2 regions of the Arthrobacter sp. 05L44 genome follow, and region 2 is predicted to be linked to the other one. Evidence: riboswitches for the same ligand, from Rfam matches in the RefSeq annotation. Region 2 holds a riboswitch; the other holds the start of a gene.
What was found. A riboswitch is a leader RNA that binds a small molecule or an ion and turns the genes downstream of it on or off. The one in region 2 is predicted to bind glycine.

Region 1 (12,096 bases), on a different contig from region 2:
CATGCTCGCTCGTTCCTCGCTTAGACGCATGCTTCCGGAATCCCCTCCCCCGCCGCTATCCAGTTCCGTTTTCGGGGCCAACAGTTCTCCGGAAAGAACCAGTGGCCGTTCGTGTAGCACCTTGGAGTTCCAATGCACCCCCAATGGCGCTTGGAACGGAAGGGCGGCTGACCTTGAGGGGCTGGCTGGCCGCGGTTTTCGAAAGCGTGCGTCTAAGCGAGGGACGAGCGAGCACGCGTGAAAACCGGGGCCTGCCGGTCCCGGACTCGGGAACCGCTGCGGCCGGACGGTCCCGGAGCCAGCCACGGCTCCGGGACTGGAGGGCTACTTCTGGCGCTTGTAGAACGGCAGTGCGACAACTTCGAACGGCTCGGCCTTGCCCCGGAGGTCGACGTCCAGGGCCGTGCCGGGCTCGGCCAGCTCGACGTCGACGTAGGCCATGGCCACCGGGTAGCCGAGGGTCGGCGAGGGCTGGCCCGAGGTCACTTCACCGACGACGGCGCCGTCCTTGAGGACCGGGTAGTGGCCGCGGCCGGCCCGGCGGCCCAGGCCCTTGAGCCCGACGAGCTTACGCCCGGTGGTGGACCCGGCGCCGGCTTCCTTCAATGCCGCCAGGGCTGCTTTGCCCACGAAGTCGCCTTCCTTGGAGAGCGCGACGACGGGTCCCAGGCCAGCGGAGTAAGGGTTGCCCTCGCGGGAAAGCTCGTTGCCGTAGAGCGGCATGCCGGCCTCCAGGCGCAGCGAGTCGCGGCATGCGAGCCCCGCCGGTGTCAACTCGCCGTCTTCGGCGATGGCGAGCAGCGCCTGCCAGAGGGCGGCGGCGTCGTCGTTCGGGACATAGATCTCGAAGCCGTCCTCGCCGGTGTACCCGGTGCGGGCCAGCAGCAGCTCCTGGCTCGTGCCGGCGACCATAAAGGGGACCTCGACGGCGGCGTAGTACTTCAGCTCCGTGACGAGCCCGTGCTGGGCGGCCGGGACCAGGCGGAGCAGGATTGCTTCGGCTTTGGGGCCCTGGACCGCGATGAGGGAGGTCTCGGCGGAGACGTCCTCCACCGTGACGTTGAAGTTGGCAGCCCGTTCGGCGAGCGCGGCGGCGACCACCTTGGCGTTGCCGGCGTTCGGGACGACGAGGAACTTCTCGTCGCCGCGGCGGTACGTGATGAGGTCATCGATGATGCCGCCGTCTTCCTGGCAGATCAGCGAGTATTTGGCCTTGCCCACGGCCATGGCGGAGAGTTTGCCGGCGAGGGCGTAGTCGAGGAACGCGGCGGCGTCCGGGCCGGTGACCCAGACTTCGCCCATGTGGGAGAGGTCGAACAGGCCCGCTGCGTTGCGGACGGCGTGGTGCTCGGCCAGTTCGGAGGTGTACTTCAGCGGCATCTGCCAGCCGCCGAAATCGGTGAAGGACGCGCCGGCCTTCTTGTGCTCTTCGTACAGAGCCGTGTAGTTCTCAGTCATCGGTGGCTGTCCTTAGTTGGCGGAGTCGGAGGTGGCGGAGTGGTCTGCGGTGTCCTCTTCGAAGGCTTCGAGGGGAGGGCAGGAGCAGATGAGGTTACGGTCGCCGGCAGCGCCGTCGATCCGGCCGACCGGCGGGAAGTACTTGTCCTGGCGGAGGGTGTGGACCGGGAACACGGCCTGCTCGCGCGGGTAGGCCCGGTCCCAGTCGGTGGACACGGCGGCCGCGGCGGTGTGCGGTGCGTTGCGCAGCGGGCTGTGCTCGACGGTGAATTCGCCGTGGGCCACCTGGTCGATTTCCTTGCGGATGGTGATCATGGCGGTGATGAACCGGTCGATCTCGCCGAGGTCCTCGGATTCGGTGGGCTCCACCATCAGGGTGCCGGCCACCGGGAACGCCAGGGTCGGGGCGTGGAAGCCGTAGTCGATCAGGCGCTTGGCGACGTCCTCGGCGGTCACGCCGGTCTTGGCCGTGAGTTCGCGCAGGTCCAGGATGCACTCGTGCGCCACCAGGCCGCCCTCACCGGTGTAGAGCACCGGGAAGAACTCGTTGAGCCGGGTCGCGATGTAGTTCGCGGCGAGCAGGGCGGACTTGGTGGCCTCGGTCAGGCCGGCCCCGCCCATGAGCTTCACGTAGGCCCAGGAGATCGGCAGCACGCCGGCCGAACCGTAGCGGGATGCGGAGATCGGGGTGCCGTCGGCGCCGTTGGCCGGGTCCGCGGCGTTGCCCGGCATAAAGGGTGCCAGGTGGGCCTTGGCTGCGACCGGGCCGACGCCGGGTCCGCCGCCTCCGTGCGGGATGCAGAAGGTCTTGTGCAGGTTCAGGTGCGAGACGTCGCCGCCGAACTGGCCAGGCTGGGCGAGGCCGACCAGGGCGTTCAGGTTGGCGCCGTCGATGTAGACCTGGCCGCCGGCTGCGTGGATGGCGTCGCAGACCTCGCGGACGTCGGCGTCGTAGACCCCGTGCGTGGAGGGGTAGGTGATCATGATGCAGGACAGCGCGTCGCGGTGCTGTTCGATCTTGGCGGTCAGGTCGGCGTGGTCGATCGTGCCGTCGGAGGCCGTGGCCACCACAACGACCTTCATGCCGGCCAGGACAGCGGACGCGGCGTTGGTGCCGTGCGCCGAGGCGGGGATCAGGCAGACGGTTCGCTGGGCGTCGCCGCGGGAGAGGTGGTAGCCGCGGATCGCGAGGAGCCCTGCGAGTTCGCCCTGGGACCCGGCGTTGGGCTGGATGGAGACCTGGTCGTAGCCGGTGATCTCGGTCAGCTGCGCCTCGAGGTCTTCGATCAGTTCGCGCCAGCCGGCGGTCTGGGACTCCGGGGCGAACGGGTGGATGGAGGCGAACTCGGGCCAGGAGATGGCTTCCATTTCGGCGGTCGCGTTCAGCTTCATGGTGCATGAGCCCAGCGGGATCATGGTGCGGTCCAGGGCCAGGTCACGGTCCGAGAGGCGCCGGATGTAGCGCAGCAGCTGGGTTTCGGAGCGGTGGGTGTTGAACACCGGGTGCTGCAGGTAGTCCGAGGTCCGTTCGACGGCGGAGTCCAGGGCGAAGCCGGTGGCCGCGGCGTCCTCGGCGACAGTGGCACCGAAGGCGGCGACGACGTCGGCGACGATTGCCGGCGTCGTGGCTTCATCAGCGGAGATACCGACGGTGTCGGCGTCGATGGCGCGCAGGTTGATGCCCTTGGCGTCGGCGGCGGCGATGATTCCGGCGGCGTTGCCCGGCACGGACACGGTGACGGTGTCGAAGAAGGAGGTGTGCAGCACGTCCAGGCCGGCAGCCTGGAGCGAGGCGGCGATGGTCTTGGCGTGGCCGTGGGTGGTCTCGGCGATGGCCTTGAGCCCGTCGGGGCCGTGGTAGACGGCGTAGAAGGACGCGACGATGGCCAGCAGCGCCTGGGCGGTGCAGATGTTGGACGTGGCCTTCTCGCGGCGGATGTGCTGCTCGCGGGTCTGCAGCGCCAGCCGGTAGGCGGGGATGCCGGCGTTGTCCTTGGAGACGCCAACCAGGCGGCCGGGCATGGAGCGCTCCAGGCCCTTCTGGACGGCCATGTAAGCCGCGTGCGGGCCGCCGAAGAACAGCGGCACACCGAGGCGCTGCGCGGAGCCGACGGCGATGTCGGCCCCCTGCTCGCCGGGAGGGGTGATCAGGGTCAGGGACAGCAGGTCCGCGGCCACGGTGACGAGGGCGCCGCGTTCCTTGGCCTCGGCAATGACGGCGGTGTGGTCGAAGACGCGGCCGGAGACGCCCGGCTGCTGCAGCACGACGCCGTTGATAACGCCCTTGGGCAGGCCCTTGGACAGATCGGCGACCTCAACTTCGAAGCCGAGGGCCTCGGCGCGGCCCTTGACGATCGCGATGGTCTGCGGGAGGCAGTCGGCGTCGAGGACGGTCTTGCCGTCGTGGGCGGCCTTGTTCTTGTTGGCCCGGCGCATCATCAGGACGGCTTCGGCAACGGCGGTGGCTTCGTCCAGGAGCGAGGCGTTGGCGATCGGCAGGCCCACGAGGTCCTGGACCATGGTCTGGAAGTTCAGCAGCGCCTCGAGCCGGCCCTGGGAGATTTCCGGCTGGTAGGGCGTGTAGGCGGTGTACCAGGCCGGGGCTTCGAGGATGTTCCGGCGGATGACGGCCGGGGTGACGGTGTCGAAGTAGCCCTGGCCGATCATCTGGACGGCGGTCTTGTTCTTCGAGGCCAGCGTGCGCAGCTCGGCGAGGACTTCCACTTCGCTGAGCGCTACGCCCAGCGCCAGGTCAGAATCCTGCCGGATGTCCTTCGGTACGGCGGTGTCCACAAGGTCGTTGACGGTGTCGTAGCCGACTGCCTTGAGCATGGCGGCGACGTCGGCCTGGCGGCGGGCGCCAATATGCCGGTCAACGAAGGACGTGGAGGCTGAGGTAACAGTCACTAGGAACTCCATAACTAAGGCGGCGCACGGTACGCCACATTGATTCGGGTTCCTCCCCGCTCTGTATTGGACCTGAGAGTTTCCGCGCAGCCGCTATGCGGGGCTCCGCTTGCACCGTCGGTGAGCACGTCGCGTCAGATAACGCACGTGCTACTTTCCAGAGTTGCCTTGCCGCGGCGGTACATGGGCCTGAGAGATTCCTGGGGAGGATTTGCTCCTACGGCGCCTGCTTGTACCTACTTGCAGAACTCTCCCGCCGCAGATCAAAGGCATATTCAATTGCTCGTGACCATAGTCACAGACTTATTGTCCTACGCCGGGGGCAAGGTCCGCAAACCAGTGACGCCGGAGCCGCGACATATACGGCCCCGCCCGTCAGCCGCGCAGCCGTTCGACGGCGGCCAGCAGGCTTTCGACGTCGCCCGCCATTTCCGTCGGCGCCCCGCCCGGTCCCCGGGCGAGCATCGCATTGAAGTACAGCCCGTCCCCCAGATAGAGAACGGGCTTGGCCATCGCGGGGCCGACGTCCGCCGCGAGGAGGGCCAGCCAGCTCGCCTGCACGCCTGCCATCCGTTGCAGGGTCTCGGCGTGTGCCACTTCGGCCAGCCGGGTGGCGGCCACAAAGACCCGGTCCAGTGGGGTGTCGGCCCACACCGAGGACTTGATGAAGTACGCGGCGGCCCCTTCGGGCGCAGCGGCCATGGCGGCGAGGTCGTCGGCGAGGAGCCGGTCCAGGCGCTCCAGCAGCACCGTGATCATGGCGTCCTTGGTGGGGAAATGGTACAGCAGACCGCCCTTGGAGACGCCGGCCAGCCTGGCTACCGCGTCGAGGGTGGCGGCCCGCTCCCCCTCGGTGATGAGCAGGGACTCGAAGGCGTCGAGGACGGCTTCACGGGCGACGGGTTTTCTGGCCATGGCTCCCATCATGCCCGGCGCACCGCCAATTTCTTAACTGTACCGTCCAGACGGTACAGTTATTCGATGACCGTCTCCTACCGCCCGTCGACCTCCGGTACCACCCGCGGCACCACCTCCGCTCCGCGCCCGGCGTGGCGCGACTGGCTGGCCCTGGCCCTGCTGATGTTTCCGGTGCTGCTCGTTGCCGTGGATAACACCGCCCTCACGTTCGCGCTGCCGGCGATCGCGCGCAGCCTGGACGCCTCCGGAGTGGAACTGCTGTGGATCGTCGACACATACCCCCTGGTCCTGGCCGGCCTGCTGGTCGCGATGGGTAGCCTGGGCGACCGGATTGGCCGCCGGCGGCTGCTGTTCATCGGCAGCGCCGGTTTCGCGGCAGTCTCCGCGGTGACAGCCTTCGCGCCCGCCGCTGAGTGGCTGATCGCAGGGCGGGCGGGGCTCGGCTTCTTCGGCGCCATGCTGATGCCGTCCACGCTGTCCCTGATCCGCAACATCTTCCCCGAACCCAACCGCCGGCGGCTGGCCGTGGCGGTCTGGGCCGCGGGGTTCTCCGGTGGCGCCGCGTTGGGGCCCATCTTCGGAGGGTGGCTCGTGGAACACCTCTGGTGGGGAGCGGTCCTGCTGGTCGCGGTGCCCATCATCCTGCCCCTGCTGGTCCTCGGCCCTGCCCTGATCCCGGAATCCCGGGACCCGAACCCCGGCCGGGTGGATCTGCCGAGCATCGCCTTGTCCATGCTCGCCATGGCCCCGGCGGTCTACGGCATCAAAATCCTGGCCACCGAGGGCATGGCAGCGGGACCGCTCGCCGCCCTTGGCGCCGGCCTGCTGATGGGTTACGCCTTCGTCCGCCGCCAGCGCCGGCTGGCAGCGGACGAGTCCGGCACTCCCCTGCTGGATCTGAGCCTCTTCGGCAACCCCGTGTTCAGCACCGCCATTACGGCCAACGTGCTGGCGCTGTTTTCCTACAACGGTTTTATCCTGTTCCTCGCCCAGCACCTGCAACTGCTGGAGGGGCAGTCGCCGTCCGAGTCCGGGATGGCCATGATCCCCGCACTGGTCGCCACTGTGGTGGCCGGGTTGCTGGTGGTGCCCCTGGTCCGCAAAGTCCGACCCGGCTTTGTGGTGGCCGGCGGCCTGGTCCTGAGCGCCACCGGCTACGGCCTGGTGGCCCTCGGCGACCACAGCGCCGGTCCCGGCATCCTGCTGGCGGCCCTGCTGGTGCTCTGCCTGGGCGTCGGAGCCGCCGAAACCATTTCCAACGACCTGATCCTGGGGTCCGTGCCGGCGGCCAAATCGGGAGCCGCGGCCGCCATTTCCGAGACCGGCTACGAGGTTGGCTCACTGCTCGGCACGGCCGTCCTTGGCTCCATCCTGACGGCGTCGTACCAGCACAACCTGCGGCTGCCGGCCGGCACTGCGGGGACGGCGCCGGCGGAGGCCACCGCGCGGGCCGGCGAAACCCTGGCGGGGGCTACGGAGCTGGCCCAGACCCTCCCCGGACCCGCGGCCGAGGCCGTGATGGCTGCCGCGCGGGCGGCGTTCGACTCCGGCGTCCACGTCACGGCCGCCATCGCCCTGGCACTGATGGCCGGCACGGCAGTGCTGGCCGCCGTCGTGCTCCGGAGGGTGCCGACGGCGGGCTAGCGGCCGCCGCCGTGCGCCCGGCGTTAAACGCCAGCGTCCGACGCCGGGAAACCCGGCGTCGGACGCTGCATGGGCGTAGGGCCCGAACTACTTCTTGGAGTCGGGGGTGGTGACGCTGGCGGTGGCGCGCATCGTCTCGGCGTTCACCATCCAGGCGTACTGCTCGAACTTGGCAATGAACTCGTGCAGCAGGTCCGCGGTGGTGGGGTCTTCCTCGTCGACCTCGTCGTGGACCTTGCGCATGGTGCCAACGGCGGCCTCGAGCGCGGCAACGATCTTGTCGATGGCGTCCTTGGTGTTGATCAGGCCGGTGGGGAATTCGGCGAGCGCGGTGGTCTTGGACACCGTGGAGCTGCGGCCGTCCGGGAGGGCATGGAGGGCGCGCATACGCTCGGCGAGGTCGTCAGCGAAGCCGCGGGCGGCCTCAATGATTTCATCCAGCTGCAGGTGAAGGTCGCGGAAGTTCGTCCCCACGATGTTCCAGTGGGCCTGTTTGCCCTGGACGTGGAGTTCGATGAGGTCCACGAGGACGGCCTGCAGGTTGCTCGTCAGGGTCGGTGTTGCTTTCATGCATCCTCCTTGATTGGAACGGCTGGTACGGCGTTATGCCTCAGACGCTACTCCAGGGAGGAGAGGGCTTTCGATGGTTCCGGCGGAATTTCACGATTAGCTTACTAAGTGTGCTTACTAAGCTGGCGGAAGGTCCTAGACTGCCTGGTTGGGCATGGGGCCCTGCGGGAAGAGTGCCCGGGTGATACCGCCGGCCGTGGCCTCGGACAGTTGTGCCAGGTAGTCGTTCCGGCGGCGCGGGGTGATGCGGGACTGGGGTTCGTAGCCCTGGTCCGGGTCATCGGCGTAGTGGGCCGTGAGGCCGTCACGCATCAGCCGGATTGCCTCGGCACGCTGCTGCGACACGGCAGCGTGCGTCGAGCCGAGTTCAGCGGCCAGGTCCTTGACGGTCCGGTCCCCGAAGTAGATTTCCTCCACTACGTAGCGCATCCGCTCCGGCAGGGATTTTACGGCGGCCCGGAGGTACTGGAGCCGTTCGTCCGCGAGGACGGAGCTTTCCGGGGACAGGGTCTCGGCGGCGAGTGTGTCGACGACGGCGTCGTCCAGCGGGGTGAGGGTGCGTGAGGCGTCCGCGAGTGCCGCCTCAACGACACTCTGCTGGACGCCAAGGGCGGACGCGATCTCGTCCACCGACGGGGTGCGGCCGAGGGCTGCGGCCAGGGTTTCCTGGACGGACATGGTCTCTTTGATCCGCCGGCGTGCGGACCGTGTGGCCCAGTCGCTGGCGCGCATTTCATCGGCGAAGGCGCCGAGGATGCGGCGTCGCGCGAAGGCGCCGAAAGGTACGCCCAGGTCAGGGTCGAAGGAGTCGGCCGACGTAATGAGGGCTACAGCCCCGGCCGACGCCAGGTCATCGCGCGAGAGGTGGGACGCCTTCGAGCACAAATCAGAGACGAGATAGCCAACCAGCGGAAGGTGCTGGGTAACCATCTCGTTGCGTTCCACGCGATTCAATAGTGTGTCCCCCCATGAGACGGATCAGGAGTTTTAAAACCCTGAGCGCCGCACCCGCAAACGGTCCCGTGCTCCCCCCATGGGAGACGGTGTTCGAAGCTCGGGCGCAGCACCCAGAACGAAACCTATCACCTGATCTGGAATCTGCGTGTACCCTCAGGGAAAAGCTTGGCGGAAAATGCGGAAAGCCGTAATTTGGCCGGGATGACAGGGGAATGGGGCCCATGGGTGCAGCGGATCTTTCGGCGGCGCTGTGGCAGGAGCGGCGGCAGCTGGAACTGCTCCTGTTCCGCCTGGAAACGCAGCGCCTGCACGTAGCGGCCGGCAACATCCACTGGATCGCGTTTACGGCGTCGGAAGTGGAGTCGGTCTTGGACCGGATGCGCTTCGAGGCCCTGGCCCGAAATGTCGAATCCGCGGCCGTGGCCGCTGAATGGGGCCTCCCGGCGCAAGCGACACTGCCTGAATTGATTGCCGCAGCACCTCACGGCTCGTGGCCCACGGTCCTGCAGGAACACCTCGACGGCCTGCGCAGTCTGCTCGTCCGGCTTGCCGGGGCAACCCGCGTCAACGAGGACCTGATCCAGGGCCTGCAGCCACCCCCGGCTGCCGCCGATCCTGCGGAGGCCCTTGAACAGTTGACGGTGGCCGGAAACATCGAGCGTGCCCTGGCCATCACGCGCCGCGCCACGCTGCCGCTGATGGTGCAGTACCTGGGCGACGACGCGAACTCGCACTGACGGCAGGGCTGCTGCGGCCCGGAGGTCCAGCCGCGCAGCCGGTGCCGTCAGGCGGCCAGGTTCACTCCGCGGAGGCGGCAGGTGCCTGCGGCAGCAGCCCGCGCAGGGCGTCCTCGGTGCCGGCGTCGGCCTCCGCACCCGCTTCGGCGGCCGCGAGGTTCGCGGCGGCGATGGCCTCGATGACTTCCCGGCGCTGGATGGGGACGCCGCGGGGTGCTTCGATGCCGATGCGGACGCCGTCGCCGCGGCCTTCCAGAACAGTGATGACGATGCCGTCGCCGATCATGATCTGTTCGCCCGGCTTGCGTGTTAGTACCAGCATTCTCTCAATCTACCCTTCGTGGCCGGGGGCTGCGGCCCACGGCGCAGGCACGGGCGCCGGCTGGCCGTCGATCCAGCCCACGGGCAGGCCCAGCGCATCGACGCTTTCGGGCGAACCGGTATCCGCGGCGCCCACGACGGCCACGGCCGTCACCTCAAGGCGGGCGCGCAGCAGGCTGACCCAGCGGGCCGTGTCCTCGTGCTTGCGGCCGGCATCCACCACGACCCAGAGCTGGTCCGGGGACAGCGCCGAGATCGCCTGCAGCCGCGCCAGGGTGTTGCGGGCCGTACCCAGGCCGAAGGCGGTGATCACCGTCTGTTCGGTCTCCACGGCATGGGCGCGGGCCGCCGTCGCGCTTTGGCGTCCGTCCAGGTGCAGGTGCCCGTAGGCGCTCAGCTGCCCCGCGGTGCGGACGTCGGCGCCGCCGGCCGCGATGGACATGGCCAGGGCCGTGTCCAGGGCGTCGTCGCCGAGTCCCACCAGCACCACCAGGTCACCGGTTCCGTTCAAGAGGGCCGGTACCGTTGCCCGGACCGGCATGGCGGGCCGCCCGGGCGACGCCGGAGCCTCCTGCCGCGGCGCCGGAACCGGAGGTTCGCTGTCGATGGCCACAGGGGTAACCCGCGGTACGGGATCGGGCTGGGCCGCTGCCGGCGGCCGGAGTCCCGAGCCGAGCTGGTCCAGCAGTTCGGCGAAGCCCGGCGACTCGGTGGAGACCCCGGGGGCTCCGCTCCGGTGCAGGGTCAGTTCGGCGGCGTCCGCCTCGGCCAGCAGGGCCGCGATGGCGTCGCCCTGCAGGGCGTGGCCAGGGGCGGCGACCCGAAGGCCGGCCGGAGCTTCCGGGGCCGGCCGGGCGTCGCGGGGTGCCCGAGGGCCGGCCGGCATGGCCGCGGGCTTCGCGGCGGGCCGGGCGTCAACCGGCCGGGCATCGGGCCGGGCGTCAGCCGGCCGTGCAGCAGTCTGCGCGGACTCGCCGTCGGCCAGGATGATGTCCGCCTCCGGCACCACCTCGCCGGTCACGACGTCGTGCTTGGGCTGGACCTCAACGATCGCCTCGAAGCGGTTGGCGGCGAAGAGCCCGGCGATGCCGGGGCTGATCACGCGTTCGGCGGAGACGATCCGGGCTGCGGGGCCGTACTGGGCCTCGGCCTTGCTGCGGATTTCCTCCAGCGAGGCTCCCTTAAGCCGATAGCGGTTCGGCATGGCGCACGACTCCTACAGTTTCGATCCGGACGTTGGCGGAAGTGACTTCCCGGTAGGACAGCACCGGGACGGACCCGGGCTGGGCACCGATGAGCCGGTGGATGGCCGGGCGCAGCGCCGGGGCGCAGACCAGGACGGCCTGCCTGTTCGCGGCGGCGGCGGACTCCACGGCGTTGTGGACGGAGCGGAGCACGGCGTCGAGCCTGTCCTGGCCCATCACGATCTGGCTGCCGCCCTCGGCAGGACGCATGTCCTCCAGCATGGACTGTTCCAGGACGGGGTCGATCATGATCACGTTCAGCACCGGGCCCTCCATGAACTTCGCGGTCAGGGCGGGGCCGAGGGCCTGGCGTGCGGCCTCCACGAGCGACTCCGGGTCCGTGGAGATCTTGGCCCGGAGGGTCAGGGCCTCGTAGATGCGGGCGAGGTCGTTGATGGGGACCTGTTCATCGAGCAGGCCCTGGAGCACCCGCTGCAGTTCGGCCAGGGACAGCAGTGCCGGGGTGAGTTCGTCGACGGCGGACGGGCTCTGCTTGCGGACACCCTCGGTCAGGACACGGACGTCCTCGCGGGAGAGCAGCCGGGCGGCGTGGCTGGTGACAATGGAGGACAGGTGCGTGACCAGCACGGAGACGCGGTCGATCACGGTGGCCCCCGTCATCTCGGCGTTGTGCCGCATCTCGGCCGGAATCCATTTCCCGGCGAGCCCAAAGACCGGCTCGATCATCGCCACCCCCGGCAGCGAATCCAGCGAATCGCCGAGGGCGAGCATCTGCCCTCCGGGGGCGGTGCCGCGGCCGGCCTCCACACCCGCGATCCGGATGGTGTAGGTGGCCGGCGGCAGGTCCACGCTGTCCCGGGTGCGGACCGGCGGGATGACCAGGCCCAGTTCCATGGCGATCTTGTGCCGCAGCGAACGGACCCGGGCCAGCAGGTCATCGGACGCGCCGGAGACCATGTCCACGAGGTCCGGGGCCAGCAGGATCTCCACGGGGTGGACCCGCATGTCCTCGAGCAGCTTCTCGTTGGGGTCCTGTTCCGGGGAGCTCAGGGCGGCGGCCTCGGCGTCGCGGGCCTTCTCGGCCTGCTGCTGGCTGGCCGCTGTCCGGCGCGAGGCGATGATCAGTCCCGCGCCGACCAGGACGAACGGGATGGGCGGCATCCCGGGGATGAGCGCCATGGCGATCGCGGCCACGCCGGCGATCAGCAGGGCGTTGGGTGATTGCAGCAGCTGCGTGGAGGCGGTCCGCCCCATGTCCGCTTCGGCGTTGGAGCGGGTCACGATCATGCCGGTCGAGACGGCCATCAGCAGGGCCGGGATCTGGGTGACCAGGCCGTCGCCCATGGTCAGCAGGCCGTAGGTGCTCAGCGCGTCGCCGA
Region 2 (17,645 bases):
CCGCCACCGCCGCCCAGTCGACTTCGACTAGCCCACTTCGACTTGCCCACTTCGACGAACACCGTGTCGTCGCGGTGGAACATACGGCGGCCCTCGAGGCCGTTGAAGCGGACCCACATCACCGCACCGTCCGGCGTCGACCCGTCCACTGTTCCCGGCCCCAGGTAACGGCCGCCGGCCGTAATCCGTACCGGCAGGCCGCGCGGCAGAGCTGCCCACGGCAGCCGCCGCCCGGGACGCGGGAGCTGCCCGGCGTCGCCCGCCGGCGCGGTCATGGCTGCCGCTCCACCGGCGCCGCCGTTCCAGAAGCCGCCGTTACGCCGGCGCCGGCGGCGGCGTACGGTTCCAGATTGTTGAATGTATAGAGGTGGACGCCCGCCAGGGCCGGCTGCGCCGCCGACAATTCGGCCACGAGGCGGCTGGGCGAGTAGTTGCCGCCGTCGAGGAGCCGCCGGGCCAGCGGGCCCTTGCGGCTGATGAACCGCAGGGACGGTCCCACCCCGATCTTGGTCGCCAGCGAAATGAGCTTGGTCCGGGGAACGGACCCGGCGACGCCGGCCCACACCGGAAGGGTAACGCCTTCGCGGCGGAGCAACTCGACATACCAGCTGATCCGGGCCGCCGAGAAGCACATCTGCGTCACCACGCTGGTAGCGAGGTGCTGTTTTTCCAGCAGCGCATCCAGCATGTAGAGCTGGCTTTGCCCGGGATGCCCTTCCGGGTACCCGGCAACGCCGGCGGACATGGCCCCGCCGGACAAATCGGCGATGTCCTCCAGGAGCCGTGCACTGTTCTGGTACGGGCCGGCCGGCTGCGCGGCATCACCGCCGACGGCAAAAACCTCGTTGATCCCGGCGGTTCGGCACTCGGTAAGGATGCCGGCCAGTTGCGCACGGCTTTCAAGGCTCCTCGCTGCCAGGTGCGGGACTACGCTGTGGCCGAGCCGGCGCAGCTGGACGGCCGTTTCCAGGGTGGGTTGGACACCGTGATGGGGAAGGCAGGTCACGGTCAGTGCCGTTCCCGGCGCGAGTCCGGCCTGGACTCTGGTGACGATGCCGGAGGTGGGAATGATTTCCAGCCGCGCTGGCAGTGTTGTGTCCGGCTGGGCGGGCGGGGCATGGGACGCGGTTGACAGAGGAAGGTGGGTCTTCACAGGGAACTCCAGAATTTGGGCAGGCGGGCGCGGGTCAGCGCAGGATGACGGTGCGGTTCCCTGAGAGGATGATGCGCCCCTCGGAGTGCCAGCGGACGGCGTTCGTCAGGGCCTTGCATTCGGCGTCCCGGCCCACGGCGACGAGGTCCTCCGGGGTATAGGTGTGGTCCACCTCGATGACCTGCTGGGCGATGATTGGCCCCTCATCCAGTTCCGAGTTCACATAGTGCGCCGTGGCCCCGACAGTCTTGACGCCGCGGGCGTAAGCCTGGTGGTAGGGCTTGGCTCCTTTGAAGCTCGGCAGGAAGGAGTGGTGGATGTTGATGGCCCTGCCGGCGAGCCTGGCCGTGAGGTTGTCGCTGAGGACTTGCATGTACCGGGCGAGGACCACCAGTTCCACGTTGTACGCCTCCACCAGGTCCAGGAGCGTTGCTTCTGCCTCCGGTTTGGTCGCGGGGCTGACGGGCACGTGGTGGAAGGGGATCCCGTGCCAGGTGACCAGGCCCTCGTGGTCCGGGTGGTTGGACACGACGGCGACAATCTCGACCGGGAGTTCACCGATCCTGGCGCGGAAGAGAAGATCGTTCAGGCAGTGCCCGTATTTGGAGACCATAACGAGGATCCGCTGCTTCCGGCCGTGGCGTTCCAGCCGCCAGGTCATCGCCCACTCGGCGGCGACCGGCGCGAAATCCTGCCGGAGCTCCTCGACGTCCGCCGCGGTGCCGGTTGAGACGAAGTGCACGCGCATAAAGAAGTGCTCCACGAGCCGGTCGCCGAACTGCTTGATGTCCACAATGTTGCAGCCGTGGTCCAGGAGGAATTTGGACACGGCGTTGATGATGCCGGGTGATTCGGCGCAGTCGAGGGTGAGGACGAACTCGGCGCCGGGCTCTTCCCGCTGTTCAGTTGCGGGGCCGCCGGGCTGTGGGGTTGCTGCGGTGCTCACTGGCTCTCCACCTTCCGGGATCCGGCAGCTTCATCCTGCTCGGACTGGAGTTCGGCCTTGAAGGCCTCGTAACGGGCCAGGTGCACCGGACGGCGGCGCAGGACCAGCCATGCGGCGCCGAGGATGATGAACCAGACCGGCGTCACCAGCAGGGCCGACAACGTGTCCGGCTGCGTGGTCAGCGTCCAGAGCACGAAGGCGAAGAAGGCGAAGACGACCCAGACCATGGGCACGCCGCCGGGCATCTTGAACTTCGAGGCATCGTGCAGCTGCGGGCGGCGCCTGCGGAAGGCCAGGTAGCTGGCCAGGATGATGGACCACACGAAGACGAAGCAGACGGCGGACACGGTTGTAACCATTTCGAAGGCCTTGCCGATGTTCTCCCCCGCGTACATCAGCACGACGCCGGAGAGCAGCAGCACGCACGAGAGGAACAAGGCGTTCTGCGGAACCTTGCGGCGGGACAGCGCTGCGAAGGGGGCGGGGGCGTCACCTTCCTGGGCGAGGCCGTAGACCATGCGGGAGGTGGAGTAAATCCCGGAGTTGGCCGAGGACATGGCCGAGGTCAGGACCACCAGGTTGACCACGGTGGCGGCGGCGCCGAGACCGGCCAGGGAGAACATGGCGATGAACGGGCTGTGTCCGGCGGCGAACTGGGTCCACGGCGTGACCGACATCAGGATGATAAGTGCGCCGACGTAGAACAGCAGGACACGGATCGGAATGGAGTTGATGGCCCGCGGCAGGTTTTTCTCGGGGTCCTTGGCCTCGGCTGCGGTGGTGCCGACCAGTTCGATGCCGACGAAGGCGAAGACGGCGATCTGGAAGCCGGCCACAAAGCCCATGAACTCGTTCGGGAAGAACCCGCCGTGGCTCCAGAGGTTGCTGAAAGTCGCCGGTCCGGCGTCGGAGCTGAACCCGCTGAAGATCATAAACAGGCCCACCACAATCAACGCCGCTATCGCGACGATCTTGATCAGCGCGAACCAGAATTCGGTCTCGCCGAAGGCCTTGACGGTGGTCAGGTTCAGCAGCAGCAGGATCGCGATGGTGACCAGGCCCGGAATCCAGAGGGGCAGGCCGGGCCAGAGCTCCTGGGAGTACCCGGCAATGGCAATAACGTCGGCAATGCCGGTGATCACCCAGCAGAACCAGTACGTCCAGCCGGTGAAGAAGCCCGCCCACGGGCCCAGCAGATCGGCGGCGAAATCGCTGAAGGACTTGTAGTGCAGGTTGGAGAGCAACAGTTCGCCCATGGCCCGCATGACGAAGAACAGCATGAAGCCGATGATCATGTAGACGAAAATGACCGAGGGGCCGGCCGCGGAGATGGTCTTGCCCGAGCCCATAAACAGGCCCGTGCCGATGGCGCCGCCGATCGCGATGAGCTGGATGTGCCGGTTGCTGAGCTGCCGCTCGAGGTGGGGAGCTTCAACCATGGTGGAAGGTGGTCGCTGAATCGTCATAAGGAACTCCATCGTTCAAGTGGCTGGTGCCACGATGATTCGGGTTCCTCCCCGCTCTGTCTTGGACCTGAGAGTTTCCGCGTACCTGCCCCCGCAGGAACCGCTTGCACCGTCGGTGAGCCGGGAAATGATCCGGCTGCTTTCCAGAGTTGCCTCGCCGCGGCGGTACGTGGGCCTGAGAGATTCCTGGGGAGGATTTGCTCCTACGGCGCCTGCTGCATGTACCGGCAGGACTCTCCCGCCGCAGATCATAGGCTTGTTTACTTATAGGGGGTGACGCGGCGCTGCGGAGGGTGGCTCCGGGCAAGAACGCGTCGTCATGGTTGCCGTGCCCTGGCTCGGGCCGGTAACCGCCAAACATGATCGCCGGGACCTCCTCGGAAGGATTGTCCGGCGGATTCAGTGTGGGATGGATCACGCCGGAAAGTCAAACCGCCGGATTTGTGACGCAGCCCGCGTTCCGGCGCTACCCGCCGGTAGGTCCTCCGGGCGGATAGCACCGGCCGGGCCGGAGGGGCCGCAGGGGCCGCAGGGGCCGGTGCCGGGCCGGGTGCTATTAGGATGTGGCCTATGAGCCATCACCCCAGCACGGAGCCCGGTATTTTCGCGGCGGATCTGCGGACGCAGTTCGACGCGTTCCTCGACGAACACCGGGCCGCGCTGCACGATTGCCTGGACGGAATGACCGAACAGGAGGCCCGCGCGTCCCTGGTCCCCTCCCGCACCACGCTGCTGGGGCTGGTCAAGCACGCCACGTTCGTGGAGAAGGTCTGGTTCGACGAGGCCATCACCCGCCGCAGCCGGCAGGACATCGGTATTCCGGCCACCCCGGACGAGTCCTTCATCCTGGCTGCCGATGACTCGATCGCCGGCGTCCAGGCCGCGTACCGGGAAGCCTGCGCCCAGTCGCGTGAGCGCGCCGCACCCCTGGGCCTGGACCACCTGGTGACCGGAAACAGGCGCGGCCCGCTGCCGCTGCGGTGGGTTTACCTGCACCTGTTGCGGGAACTGGCCCAGCACTGCGGGCACGCCGATATCCTGCGCGAACAGCTCCTGGCCGCCCGCCCAGCGTGAGCCGTCTCGGCCGTTAGGGCAGCAGGGCGCCGAAGTCGCCGTCGTCGAGCGTGGCGTACCGGGCGTAGGCGGCCAGTACGGCTGCCTCCACGGCGGGCACGTCCAGGCCCGGGACCAGGTCATCGGCGGCGCCGGCGGTGGCCGGGTCCCAGTCAAGGCCCAGCGCGGCGTAACTCGCCTCGAGGACTGCCCTGATGGGCGCGGAGTTCTCCACGATGATCACGGAGCTGAACAGCCAGCCGCCGGCCACCACTCGCTGGGCGGTGCCGACCAGCTTGATGGGGTGCTCCGGGACCAGGGGATCCCGGCCGTGGACACTGAATTCGCCCGGGCAGTACTCCCCCGGAATCTCGCCGACAGCGGCCGCCACCCCGGCGTCGCGCAGGGCCTGCGCCAGCAGCTCGCCGAAGAGGGAGAACCGGCCTTTGGCCCCGGCAATCGCGTCAGCATGGGGCTCCAGGTGGTCGATCACCAGGGTGCCCTCGTGGTACGCGGCGGCCCTGCCCCCGGCCTTCCGGACCAGCGGTTCGAAACCAAGTTCCCGGCAGGCCAGGGTGGCGGCGTCAAAGCCAGGCAAGTGGGTGTCACGCTGGCCGAACGCCACCGTGGGGGCGGGCCGGTAGAGCCGCAGCAGGGGGACCAGGGACCCGGTCTTGACCCGCTGCAGAAGGGTCAGGGCGAAGTCGAGGTCCGCCGCCGGGCCGAGGGAGTGATCCTGCCGGAACACCGTCAGGTTCCGGGGTCCCGCCGCGGCCTGCTGCATGTTGTTATGCTCCCTTATGGTCATTCTGCAATTCCTGGTGGTAGCCGCCGCGTTCGCCGTCATCGACGCCGTCTGGCTCAAGTCGATGAACAAGTTCTACCGCCGGCACTTGGGCCACCTGATGTCGGACAAGCCCCATCTAGGGTACGCCGTGGTGTTCTACGTGCTGTACATCGCCGGGATCCTCTTCTTTGCCCTCCGGCCCGCGCTCGACGGCGGCAGCTGGCTGACGGCGCTGGGTTACGGCGCCGCGCTGGGCGGCTTCGCCTATGCAACCTATGACCTCACCAACGCCGCCACCCTGAAAAACTGGCCGCTGGCGATCGTGGTCGCGGACATCCTCTGGGGCGCGTTCCTGACCGGCCTGGCCACCGTCGTCGGCTGGCTCGTTTTCCACTAGCCGGCGCCGCGGCCGCCGGTCAGCTCTTCCGCAGCGTCAGGATCTGTTCGGCTCGCCCGAACGGTCCCGTGAGGTCGTGCAGCACGGTGGAGGTCAGGCCGATGCCGTCCGTACCGAAGGAGACCTCGTTGTCCAGGCCAAGCCACTCGCCCTCGGGCCGCCGGTACATGTGGATCTGGAGGTCCAGGTTGGGGAACGCGTAGCTGCCCTTTCCCGGCGGAACCCGGGCGGCAATGCCGTTGGCCGTATCCACCAGTCCGATCAGCCGGGCGAGGTCGCTGCTGTCCGCCCGGTCGGTCAGCGGGTAGTCGGTGTGCAGCCAGACGGTTCCGGAACCGGCACGGTGCCCCTCGGCGATCCGCATGCTCAGGGAGGCGATGTACCCGCCGGGCCAGACCGTGGCGGCGTCGTACGGCTCGCAATTCTCCGGTGCCGGGATCCGCGGATCTTCAAACGCGGCGACAGCCGAGGTATCGGAGGTCACCATCCGCCAGGCCGTCGCCCGGATGGCCACGCGGCCGCCGGCAACCAACTCGGCCTGCAGCAGTTCGATGGTGCGGCCGGGGCGCAGCGTGGTGGTGGTGACCTCGAATTCGCCGCCGGGGATGAGGCCGAGGATCTCATAGCTGATGCGGGCCATGCGCATGTCATCGCGCGGCTCGTGCCGGGCCAGGCAGTCGGCCATAATGCCCGACGCCGGTGCCATGTGCTGTTCGTGCTCGTTCCAGGCGCCCTGGGCGTGGACGGTGGAGCGGAAACGCCCGCCGCCGAGCACCTCGTAGTAGAAATCGCCCTCGGCCAGCACCGGTAATTCAGCAGTCAACGTCGACCCTTTCGCAGCAACAATCAGAGAATCCCCACCACCCTATCGCCTCCTCCCCCGGCCGGACTGGGTAGACTCGGGATCAGGCTTACCCCGACTATCGTGCGAAGAGGTGCTCCCCCTGATCCGAGTAATCAGCTACAACCTCCGGAAACACAAGGCCAGCGGCGAACTGGAAGCCCTGGCCAGCGGCTATGCAATCGATGCGCTCTGCCTCCAGGAGTGCGACACCGAAGACCTGCCGGACAGCATCGGCGACCTTCAGCTGGCGGACGCCACGCGAGGCAACCGGCTGGGCCTGGCCATCTACTACCGCCAGGACCGTTTCACCGCCTACGAGACCAAGACCTTCGCGCTGAAGAAATCCCTGCACGACCGGGTCCTGGCACCAGCACACGAACGGCTGATCGGCACCCGGGTGGTGGACAACCAAACAGACCATGACCTGGTGATCGCCTCCTTCCACGCCGCGCCGCTTACGGCCTCGAACTCCCTGCGCCGGAACCAGATCCACGCCGCGCACGGGGAACTGCTGAGCATGGGCGGCGGGCCGATGACGCTGATGGTGGGCGACTTCAACTATCCGTTCTTCACCAAGTACCTGACGGAGCAGATGAAGGACGCGGGCTACGAACTCTCGCTCAGCGACCGGAGGACCTACACCCGGTACAAGGTGTTCAAGGGCCACTTTGATTTCGCCACGTCCCAGGGCCTGATGATTGACAACGTCGAAACGCTGCCCCGCGGCGCCTCCGACCACCTGCCCATCCTCATCACGGCGGAGTACGGGCAGGACGCCAAGGGCGCCACCGGGGTGAGCGGCGCGGCCTGAGCCACTCGGGCTGCTAAACACCCGGTTAACTGTTCATGAACGGGCCAACAAACGGCCCGGACCCGTGATCTTTTCGTGATCTACTTTTGGGCGTGAACTTAACTCGACGTCACTTTATGACCGCCGCCCGGACCGTCGCGGCCACCGCCCTCGCCACCGGGGGCGCGGCCCGTGCGGCCCAGACGGCAGCGGCCCTGCCGACGCCGGCAGGCTCCGGAATCGAGCACATCATCGTGGTGATGATGGAGAACCGCTCCTTTGACCACTTCCTGGGCTGGATGCCCGGCGCGGACGGCAAACAGTCCGGGCTCAGCTTCACGGACCGCTACGGGATCCCGCATGCGACCCATCACCTGACGGACTTCCAGGGCTGCGGCCATCCTGACCCGGACCACTCCTACGAGGGCGGCCGGATCCAGTACAACGGCGGCAAGAACAACGGCTGGCTCCTGGCCGGCGAGAACGACGAGTTCGCCGTCGGCTACTACGACGCCGCCGACCTCGACTTCTGGCGGCAGGCCGGCCCGGACTGGACCGTCTGCGACCGGTACTTCGCGGCGACCATGGCCGAGACCTATCCCAACCGCTTCTACCAGCACTCCGCGGCCACGGACCGGATCCATAACTCGACCGTCACGTCCACCCTGCCCACCATCTGGGACCGGCTGGCCGCCGCCGGCGTCGCCGGCAAGTACTACTACGGCGACATCCCCTTCACCGCGCTGTGGGGCACCAAGTACCAGGGCATCTCACACCACTACTCGGAGTTCCTCACGGACTGCTCGGCGGGGACGCTGCCGGCGGTGTCGTTCGTCGACCCGCGGTTCACCGACGAGGGCTCCGGCACCTCGGGTGATGACCACCCCCACGCGGACATCCGCTCCGGCGAGACGTTCCTCGCCGAGGTCTACAACGCTGTCACCAGCGGACCGAGCTGGGCCAACACTCTGCTGGTGGTCAACCACGACGAGTGGGGTGGCTTCTTCGACCACGTCGCACCGGCCGCCGCCCCCGACACCAGCGCCGCCACCGCGCTGCGCGGCTTCCGGGTCCCCTCCGTGGTGATCTCCCCGCGTGCCCGGCGCCGGTACGTGGCGCACGACGTCTACGACCACACCTCGGTCCTCAAGGCGATCGAATGGCGCTGGAACCTGCCCCCGCTGACCCCGCGCGACACCGCGGCCCGCAACATCGCCGAAGTCCTGGACTTCGGGACACCGCCCAACCTGGCCGCCCCCAAGTACCTCGTGCCGCCCTTCGCCGCCGGGCCGGCCTGCACTCCCGTAGGACCGCCGGCGGCCGAGGAATGGTCCGGCCTGAAACAGAAAGCCCTCGCCGACGGATGGAAGCTCCCGTGAACACCACCACCGCACCGCCCGCCACCGCGCAGCCCCGCGGCCGCAGCCGCCGCTACCTCCGGAGGGCCGCTGCGGCCGCGCTGGTGCTGCTCGGCGCCGCGGCACTCAGCTACGGGCCCCCGTCCGCGACGGCAGGCACACCGGCAAACGCCGCGGCTCCCGCAACGGCCGCCGCAGGCAGTTACCTGCCCGGCGCCAAGCACGTCTTTGTGATCAACCTGGAAAACAAGGGGTATGACGAAACATGGGGACCGGCGTCGGCCGCGCCCTACCTTTCGCAGACGCTCCGGAGCCAGGGTGTGCTGTTGAACCAGTACTTCGGCACGGCCCACAACTCGCAGCCCAACTACGTGGCCCAGATTTCCGGGCAGGGCCCAAACCCCCAGATGCAGGCCGACTGCCAGAGCTACACGCCGTTCACCGGCACCGGCACGGCCAGCCCCGGCCAGGCCGTGGGTGACGGGTGCGTCTTCCCGGCCAGCGTGCCCACGGTCGCCGGCCAGCTGAAGGCCGCCGGCAAGACGTGGAAGGGATACATGGAGGACATGGGAACCCCGTGCCGGCACCCCGCCCTGGGCGCCGTTGACGACACCCAGAAAGCCAAAGTCGGGGACCAGTACGCGGCCCGCCACAACCCCTTCGTCTACTTCGCCGGGATCACGGGCTCGCCCGATTGCGCTGCCAACGACGTCGACCTCACATCCCTGAAAACGGACCTCGCCTCCGCCGCCTCCACCCCAAACCTGTCCATGATCACCCCCAACCTCTGCCACGACGGCCACGACTCCCCCTGCGTCGATGGACAGCCGGGCGGCCTGGCCAGCGCCGACGCGTGGCTCAAGCAGTGGGTGCCCGCCATCACCTCCTCCCCCGCGTTCAAACAGGACGGGGTCCTGGTGATCACCTTCGACGAATCGGACGGACCGCAGAGTGACGCCAGTGCGTGCTGCGGCGAGGGCCCGGGACCGAATTCCGCGCTGCCGGGCATCACGGGCCCCGGCGGCGGCCGGGTGGGCGCACTGGTGCTCTCGCCCTTCACCAAGGGCGGCACCTGGTCCACCACGCCCTACAACCACTACAGCCTGCTGGCCAGCATCCAAGACACCTTCGGCCTGCCGTACCTGCCCCCCCCACCACCGAGCCGGAGGATTCGATGACTGGACCTGCCCCTGAGGACCGCCTAGCACCACCCAGCTTCCCGGTGGGCCCGCCCGCCGCCGGGCTGCGCTTCCGGGCACTCCCGCAGGTCCGCCACTGGCTCCTGGTGGGCCTGCTCCTTTGCGCCGCCGTGATCGCCCTGGGCCTGACCGTTCAGCTGGTGCCGGGCGACACCCAGGCCGAGCTAAGTGTGGACCAGGGCCTCAGCCAGCACCACGCCGCGGCGCTGACCGCGCTCGCCATGGGCATCAGTGTGCTGTTCGGCCCGCTGCCCGGGCTGGTGCTGATCGGCGCCATCGCGCTCTGCGTCCTGCTGTTCCGCCGCGACCTCGTCACGGCTGTGGCGTTCGGCCTGGTTGCCTGCTCCGGCTGGGCGGCGAGCGAGGTCTTCAAACTCCTGATCGCCCGCCACCGGCCCGATCAGGCCCAGCTGTTCGATCCGCTGGCCCCCGAGTCAGGAACGGACAGCTTCCCCTCCGGCCACGTCTCCTTCGCCGTCGCCCTCGCCTTCGCGCTCTACTTCCTGGCCCGCGGCACCCGCTGGTCCAAGGTGGCCGCCTACGCCGGCGCCGCCATGGCCCTCGTGGTTGCCTGGTCACGCCTATACATCGGGGTCCACTACCCCACTGACGTCACAGGCTCGTTCCTGGCCGCAGGAGCTGCAGTCGTTCTGCTCTCCGGACTCTGGAACCGCTTCGCGCCGCGGCTTGTCGACAGGCTGCCCGCCGCCGTCGTCCGCGCACACCGACCCTAAGGACGTGACCATGCACAGCATTTTGACCACCGGGCTGGCCCCGGCCCTGGCGGCCGCGGCCGGCACGCCGTCCCTGCTGGACCCGGCCAGCCTGCTCGCCGGGCTCGGACCCGCCGCCCTCGGCGTCATCGCCGCCATGGTGTTTGTGGAGTCCGGCGTCCTGTTCCCGTTCCTGCCCGGCGATTCCCTGCTCTTCACCGCCGGACTGCTGCACCAGCAGCTCCACCTGACATTGCCCGTGCTGATCGGCGTCGTCACCGCTGCCGCCGTGGCGGGCGACCAGGTCGGCTACATGCTGGGGCGCACCTTCGGCCGACGGTGGTTCAAAGATGACGCACGGATCCTCAAGACCGCCCACCTGGCAACCACCGAGGAGTTCTTCCGCCGGCACGGTGGTGCCGCCGTCGTACTTGCCCGGTTTGTGCCCATGGTCCGGACGTTCGCCCCGCTGACGGCCGGCATCGGCCGCTACGGGTACAAGGCCTTCACGCTCTGGAACATCGTCGGGGCGTTCGCGTGGGCGGTGTCCGTGACCCTGCTCGGTACCTGGCTGGGCCACTACGAGATCATCGCCAAGAACATCGACGTCATCGCCGTCGTTATGGTCCTCGTCTCGGTCGTTCCCTGGATCATCCAACTGCTCAAGCGCCGCCGCCAGAACCGGCGCGACGCCGCGGATGCCGGTGGCACGCCGGCCGCGGACGGCGGCGACACGGGCGACGTCGAACCCAACCGGGAGCTGGCCGCGAAAGAATAGCCGCATGACAGTCACTGACCGGCCCGCCCTCCTGCTCGTCGAGGACGACCCCGTCCTGGGACCGCTGATCGCCGAACTGCTGGAACCGGACTACCGCGTGCGCCTGGCCGCCAACGGCCAGGACGGCCTGCACCTGGGCCTCACCGAGCCGTGGGACGTGCTGGTGATCGACCGCGGCCTGCCCGGGATGGACGGGATAGCCGTGATCGCGGCCCTGCGGTCCAAGGGAATCGCCACGCCCATCCTGATCCTGACTGCGCTGGCGGAGCCGGACGAGAAGGTCCGCGGGCTGGATGCCGGCGCCAACGACTACGTCACCAAACCCTTCGACGCCGGCGAGCTGGCCGCACGGCTGCGCGCACTGACCCGCAGCTACGCCCCGGCCGGCGGGCCGGTCACCATCGGCGGCTGGGAGCTGGACCCGTCCTCGCGCACTGTCCGCTCGGTGTACGGCGGGCTGGTGTCGCTGACGGCGAAGGAATCCGAACTCCTGGCAGCCCTGGCCGCCGAACCCGGCCGGGTGTTTACCCGCGACGAGCTCTTGGCCGCCCTGTTCGACCCCACGGACCAGCCCGGAGTGATCGACACCTACGTCCACCACCTCCGCCGCAAGATCACCCGGTCCGTCATCCGGACCGTCCACGGCGTCGGCTACCAGATCGGCGACGCCGATGACTAAGGAAGAGATGACACCAGGACCATCGCGCGGTGGAACCCCGGACCAGTCCACCCTGCGCAGGGCATCCCTGAAGGTGGCTGTGCGCATCAGTGCTGCCTGCGCCGTGATGGTCCTGGGCCTGCTCGCCGTAGCCGCCCTGTATCTGATGAACAAACTTGCCCGGCCGGAGCTGGTGCCCCCGGGCCCTGGCGGCACAACCTACGCCTACCTGGACTCGAAGGACCTGCTCGAGGCCATGATCGTTGCCGGAGTCGCCGGCATCGCGCTCGCCGGGCTGGTGGGGTGGCTCAGCGCCCGCAGCGCCATCCGGCCGCTGGGCGAAGCCCTGGCCCTGCAGCGCAGGTTCGTCCAGGACGCCAGCCACGAACTCCGCACCCCGCTCGCCATCCTGGATACCCGCATCCAGCTGGCGCAGCGCGGCGCAGAGCCGGAGTCAGCGGCGGCCAGGCAGCTGGCCCGGATCCGAGAGGACGCGGCAACACTCACCGGGATCGTCAACGAACTCCTGCTGGCGGCCACGGCCGACACCCCGGACCCGGCCGCCGAACCGGTGGATCTGGCCGACGTCGCGGCCTCCGTCGCCGAGAGCCTCGAGCAGCTGGCGGCCGCCGGCAACGTCAGCGTGGATTTCTCCGCCGTCGACCGTCCGCACGCCCGGATCGAACGGAACGCGCTGCGCCGTGCGGTGCTGGCACTCGCGGACAACGCCCTTGCCCACACTCCCCCGGGCGGCCGGGTCTCCATTTCAACCGAGGCCACGCCGCACCAGGCTGTTATCACCGTGGCGGACACCGGGACGGGGATCACCGGCGTCGATCAGGAGCGCATCTTCGACCGTTTTGTCCGGACGCCCGGGTCCGACGGCGCCGCACGCCAGCGGAGCTTCGGCATCGGCCTGTCCCTGGTCCGTGAAATTGCCATGGCTGCCGGCGGCACCGTTGAGGTTGCCCGGACGGGGGCCGACGGAACGGTTATGCAGATCATCCTTCCCCCGGCCGCACCCTAACTCCGACGCCGGGGCGCCCAGACGCGGGCACCCGAACGTCCGCGGGGCTACTCTCATTCCATGGCGAGAGAATGCAGGACGCGTGCCAGCCGGGCAGGCACCGGATGACGTTCCTGTCCCTGTCGCTGATCGCGGTGGTCGCGCTGGCCGGGCCGCTCCTCGCATTGCCGGCCCGCTGGCGGCTGCCCGTTGTCCTCGGCGAGCTGCTCGCCGGCGTGGTGATAGGCCGGACCGGCTTCTCCCTCGTCGATCCCGAAGACCCCACCCTCAGCCTCTTGGCCAGCATCGGCTTCGCACTGATGATGTTCGTCGCCGGAACCCACGTCCCGGTCCGGGACCCGGAAATCCGAGCGGCCCTGGGGAAGGGGTCGGCCCGGACCGCGCTGGCGGCCGCGGCGGCAGTGATCGTCGGCACGGGGGTGGGCCTGGCGTTCGGCACCGGCCATGCCCCGTTGTACGCCGTGCTCCTGGCGTCCTCGTCCGCGGCCCTGGTGCTCCCGATCGTCGACTCACTGCGCCTGCGCGGACCGGACGTCGTCGCCACGACAGCCCAGGTGGCCATTGCCGACATCGCCTGCATTCTCGCCCTGCCGCTGGCGGTGGACCCGCCGAATGCAGGACGCGCCGCCCTGGGGGCGCTCGCGGTGGGAGCCGCCGCCGTCGCCCTCTTCTTCGTGCTGCGAGCCCTGGAGCGAAACGGGACCCGGCAGCGGATGCACCGGTTGTCCGAGGACCGCAAGTTTGCCCTGGAGCTGCGGATCCAGCTGGCACTGCTGTTTGCCCTGGCCGGAGTGGCGAGCTTCGGCCACGTATCGGTGATGCTGGCGGGGTTCTCGTTCGGACTGGTGGTCTCCGCCGTCGGCGAACCCCGGCGCCTGGCCCGCCAGCTTTTTGCCGTGAGCGACGGCTTTCTTGGCCCCATCTTTTTCGTCTGGCTGGGCGCTTCCCTTAACCTGCGTGACCTCGCCGGGCATCCGGACATGGTCCTCCTGGGATTGTCGCTGGGGATCGGCACCCTTCTGCTCCATGCCGGCCTCAGGGTGTTCGGAATGCCGCTGCCGCTCGGCGTACTCTCCGCCGCCCAGCTGGGTGTGCCGGTGGCGGCAGCCAGCATCGGCACACAGCTCCATGTCCTGCAGCCCGGAGAGAACGCGGCCCTGCTCCTGGGCGCGCTGGTGACTATCGCCACGAGCGCTTGGGCGGGATCGCGGGCCGCCCGGGACTTCGCCCCGCCGTCCGGCGCCGCAGCCGTCGGCTAAGCCAGCGGAAACCGGAGGTGCGAAACGCGAAAACGTGCACCCTGGCCGCCCGGTTACCGGAAAGTAACCCCGTTCGGCCAAATAGGCGTGCACAAACGTGCAGAACCCTCTGAACGTCGCGCCATGGTCCCTACCGTGGAAAGGGTGGGCGTGAGTCAGGTCACAGTGGGGAAGGGCCGGCAACTCGCCTGCATCCATCAAGCCCCTCACCGTTGAGGGGCCCAACCTAAGAGGTAGTCCCGTGACCAAGCCCAATATTGCGTCCCGACCGGCCCGCGCAGTCGCCAAGTCCGCCGCGCTCGCAGCCATCGCCCTGCTCTGCGGATCCCTGGCGTCGGCCCCCGCGGCCACCGCAGACACTGTTGACGTCTCCCCGCCCGGGGCAAACGACTGGTCCTGCAAGCCCAGCGCGGCGCACCCCCGTCCCGTGATTCTCGTCCCGGGCACCTTTGAGAACATGGCGAAGAACTGGGCCACCATGGCGCCTGCCCTCAAGAACCAGGGCTACTGCGTCTATGCCCTCAATTACGGAGCGACCAACGGGATCGATGCCACCGGACCGGTCGCAGACTCCGCGGCCCAGCTTGCCCCGTTCGTGGACGCCGTGCTGGCCTCGACCGGAGCAAAGCAGGTGGACCTGGTGGGGCACAGCCAGGGCGGGATGATGCCCCGGTACTACCTGGGGTTCCTGAACGGGGCGAAAAAGGTCAACCAGCTGGTGGGCATCGCCCCGTCGAACCACGGGACCCAGGGACTGATTACACCGGCCCCGGGCTCCGTGCCGCCGGCAACGTCGGTTGGCGGCTCCAATTGCCAGGCCTGCGCCGACCAGCAGGCCGGCTCCGCGTTCCTGACCAAGCTGAACTCCATCGGAGACACCGTGGCCGGACCGGTGTACACCGTCATCTCCACCACGCACGATGAGGTGGTGACCCCGTACCAGAGCCAGTTCCTGGCCGGATCCGCGCAGAAGGTCACCAACATCACCATCCAGGACAAGTGCCCGGCGGATGTGATCGAGCACGACCAGACGCCGAACGACCCCGTGGTGCAGCGCCTCGTCTCCAACGCGCTGGGCCGGCCCGCCGGGCAGCCGGCGGATCCTGCGTACCGGCCAAGCTGCGTCTAACCGGGAACCGGGGGCTTCCGGGGGTTTTGGGGCTTCTGATCGTCGACGACGCCGGCAGCAGACACTAGTCTCTGACCATGGGGATCATCCGGAACGTCTTTGGCCACAAACCGCCTGCTGTACTAGTGCTGTTCACCGCCGTGGCGGGTCTCCTGCTGGGACCCGCCGCGGCGGCGTTCGCTGTTGCGCCGGTCGGCGTCGTCGTGGAGGACAAGGCCGGGGTCCTGGACCGCAATACGCTGCTCCCGGCCGTGCAGCAGATCGAGTTCTACCAGCCCACCACCGTCGCCATATATACGTACAACGGCAGCGCGGCGGACAATCTGAATGAGGAGGTCCTGCGCTTCGCCCGGGCGGAGCACCCGGACTGGATCAGCAAGGACGGCCAGAAATGGGCCGACGGCCTGTTCATCTTCGCGCTGGATCCGGTGGCCCGACACGTCGGGACCTACATGGGCGAAGACCGGAAGGTATCCCTGGAGCAGCGCACCGACATCCAGGACGCAGCCAAGGAACTGCTGCGCGACGCACAGTGGACGGACGGGACCATTGCCGGCATCCGCCGCGGCGCGGAGCTAATCAACCAGCCCTGGTACCGCTCCACCGCCTTCCTGGTCACCGCCTGGAGCGCCGCAGGAACGGTGGTTGCCGGTGCGGGCGCCTGGTTGCTGGTGCGGTGGCGCACCCGGGTGGGCAGCCGCAAGGAAATAGCCCGCGGTGACGCAAACTACTCCAACGTCAGCATGGACCTGCAGGTGACCGAGCTCAACGCGGGCACCATCCCGGCGTCCTCGCGCTACGGCAGCACGGTGCTGGAGAAACACCGCACCTTCCTGAGCCGCTATAAAGCCGCCACGGGCCTCGCCAACCAGGTACACGCGCTGACGTCCCGGGAACTATCGCGCAGTCCCGGCCTGGCGCTGGCCCGGGAGTACGCCGATGCGGCCGCGGAACTCGATGCCCTGGACGACGTCATCGCCGACACAAACGCCCTGCTGAACCGCGGGTCCACGTGGGCGACGGCGTGGGACCGTCAACTGGCACCGTTCCGCAGCGACCTGGCCGGCATTGAGGGCATGCTCGCCAAGGGCCACGGTGAAGGCGATTCCGCGACGGCCGCTTCCCTGCGGTCCTTCCGCGACGCCAGCCAGCGGGACATGGAACGCTGGACCGCAGACCTCGCGGACGGCACCATCACCCCTGAGACGGCGCTTGACCGCTTGCGCGACGCCAGGACTGAACTGTCCGGGCTGCTCAAGGCCCACGCCGACACGGTAATCGCGGGCTATGCACGCAATGACCGGGAGGCCGAGCTCATGCGGACGCAGATGGAGGAAGCGCAGGAAGGAACGGGGAAGAAGCAACGGCGCAGTTACGAGCCAAGCATCCTGGGCACGGTGTATCCGTCGTACTACTTTTTCTCGGTCCCCACCTTTAATACTGGGCTCAGCACCGGGGTTTCCAGCGTCAGCTCAGCCCGGGGCGGAAGCACCACGGGATACGGCGGCTCGGGCGGCAGTTTTTCCGGTTCCGGGAGCTCCTCCAGCTTCTAGGAAAGGTGTATCGACAACCGGCGGCCAACCGAGGATTCTTGGCTCCGTAAGCAGTTAAATTCCCTGAGCGAAAAGAGGGAGTGCAATGTCCACCAACGTTGTCACCCAGCTGCAAGTAAAATCCCACAATTCCCCTGATGAAAAGCGCCGGCCGGACAAGAGCGAGATCGACATCGTGTCGGTCGGCGACTACACCATCGGCCGGCTGAGTTTCGAGCCGGGATGGCGCTGGTCCGAATGCATCAAACCCGTGGTGAACACCGATTCCTGCCAGAACAGCCACGTTGGCTTCTGCGTGTCTGGCAAGCTGACTGTCGAGACCACCGACGGCGGCCGGATCGACATCGCCGCCGGCGACTCCTACACCATTCCGCCGGGCCACGACGCCTGGGTTGAAGGCGGCGATCCGTTCGTCGGGGTTGAGTTCCTGAGTGCGGCCGCCTACGCCAAATTACCGGACTAGGCACCACCCGCACGGCCCTTCCCGTAGCGGCGGGGCCACGGGTACGCTCGGGCCATGCGGAAGATCATCGTA

Region 1: it holds a riboswitch for glycine, as region 2 does, so the genes downstream of both, gcvP (aminomethyl-transferring glycine dehydrogenase) here and cycA (D-serine/D-alanine/glycine transporter) in region 2, are expected to answer to the same signal.

Annotation. Positions count from the first base shown of each region.
Region 1 covers NZ_JBFTNS010000004.1:189,077-201,172, forward strand. Annotated here, with positions in the region: gene gcvT (glycine cleavage system aminomethyltransferase GcvT) at 325-1,458, opposite strand; gene gcvP (aminomethyl-transferring glycine dehydrogenase) at 1,471-4,377, opposite strand; glycine riboswitch at 4,417-4,531, opposite strand; glycine riboswitch at 4,533-4,631, opposite strand; gene AC1DHY_RS11155 (TetR/AcrR family transcriptional regulator) at 4,741-5,280, opposite strand; gene AC1DHY_RS11160 (MFS transporter) at 5,347-6,927, shown strand; gene AC1DHY_RS11165 (Dps family protein) at 7,015-7,497, opposite strand; gene AC1DHY_RS11170 (sigma-70 family RNA polymerase sigma factor) at 7,633-8,451, opposite strand; gene flgN (flagellar export chaperone FlgN) at 8,676-9,191, shown strand; gene AC1DHY_RS11180 (carbon storage regulator) at 9,253-9,513, opposite strand; gene AC1DHY_RS11185 (hypothetical protein) at 9,523-10,716, opposite strand; gene AC1DHY_RS11190 (flagellar biosynthesis protein FlhA) at 10,694-12,096, opposite strand, start outside.
Region 2 covers NZ_JBFTNS010000002.1:185,667-203,311, reverse strand. Annotated here, with positions in the region: gene AC1DHY_RS06210 (methylenetetrahydrofolate reductase) at 272-1,153, opposite strand; gene purU (formyltetrahydrofolate deformylase) at 1,188-2,099, opposite strand; gene cycA (D-serine/D-alanine/glycine transporter) at 2,096-3,565, opposite strand; glycine riboswitch at 3,719-3,816, opposite strand; gene AC1DHY_RS06195 (DinB family protein) at 4,136-4,639, shown strand; gene AC1DHY_RS06190 (lipoate--protein ligase family protein) at 4,653-5,402, opposite strand; gene AC1DHY_RS06185 (DUF2177 family protein) at 5,419-5,802, shown strand; gene AC1DHY_RS06180 (thioesterase family protein) at 5,822-6,625, opposite strand; gene AC1DHY_RS06175 (endonuclease/exonuclease/phosphatase family protein) at 6,750-7,457, shown strand; gene AC1DHY_RS06170 (alkaline phosphatase family protein) at 7,550-8,815, shown strand; gene AC1DHY_RS06165 (alkaline phosphatase family protein) at 8,812-9,972, shown strand; gene AC1DHY_RS06160 (phosphatase PAP2 family protein) at 9,969-10,727, shown strand; gene AC1DHY_RS06155 (DedA family protein) at 10,738-11,484, shown strand; gene AC1DHY_RS06150 (response regulator transcription factor) at 11,489-12,163, shown strand; gene AC1DHY_RS06145 (sensor histidine kinase) at 12,171-13,169, shown strand; gene AC1DHY_RS06140 (cation:proton antiporter) at 13,274-14,428, shown strand; gene AC1DHY_RS06135 (esterase/lipase family protein) at 14,670-15,557, shown strand; gene AC1DHY_RS06130 (DUF5129 domain-containing protein) at 15,635-17,110, shown strand; gene AC1DHY_RS06125 (cupin domain-containing protein) at 17,196-17,573, shown strand; gene AC1DHY_RS06120 (dihydrofolate reductase family protein) at 17,628-17,645, shown strand, end outside.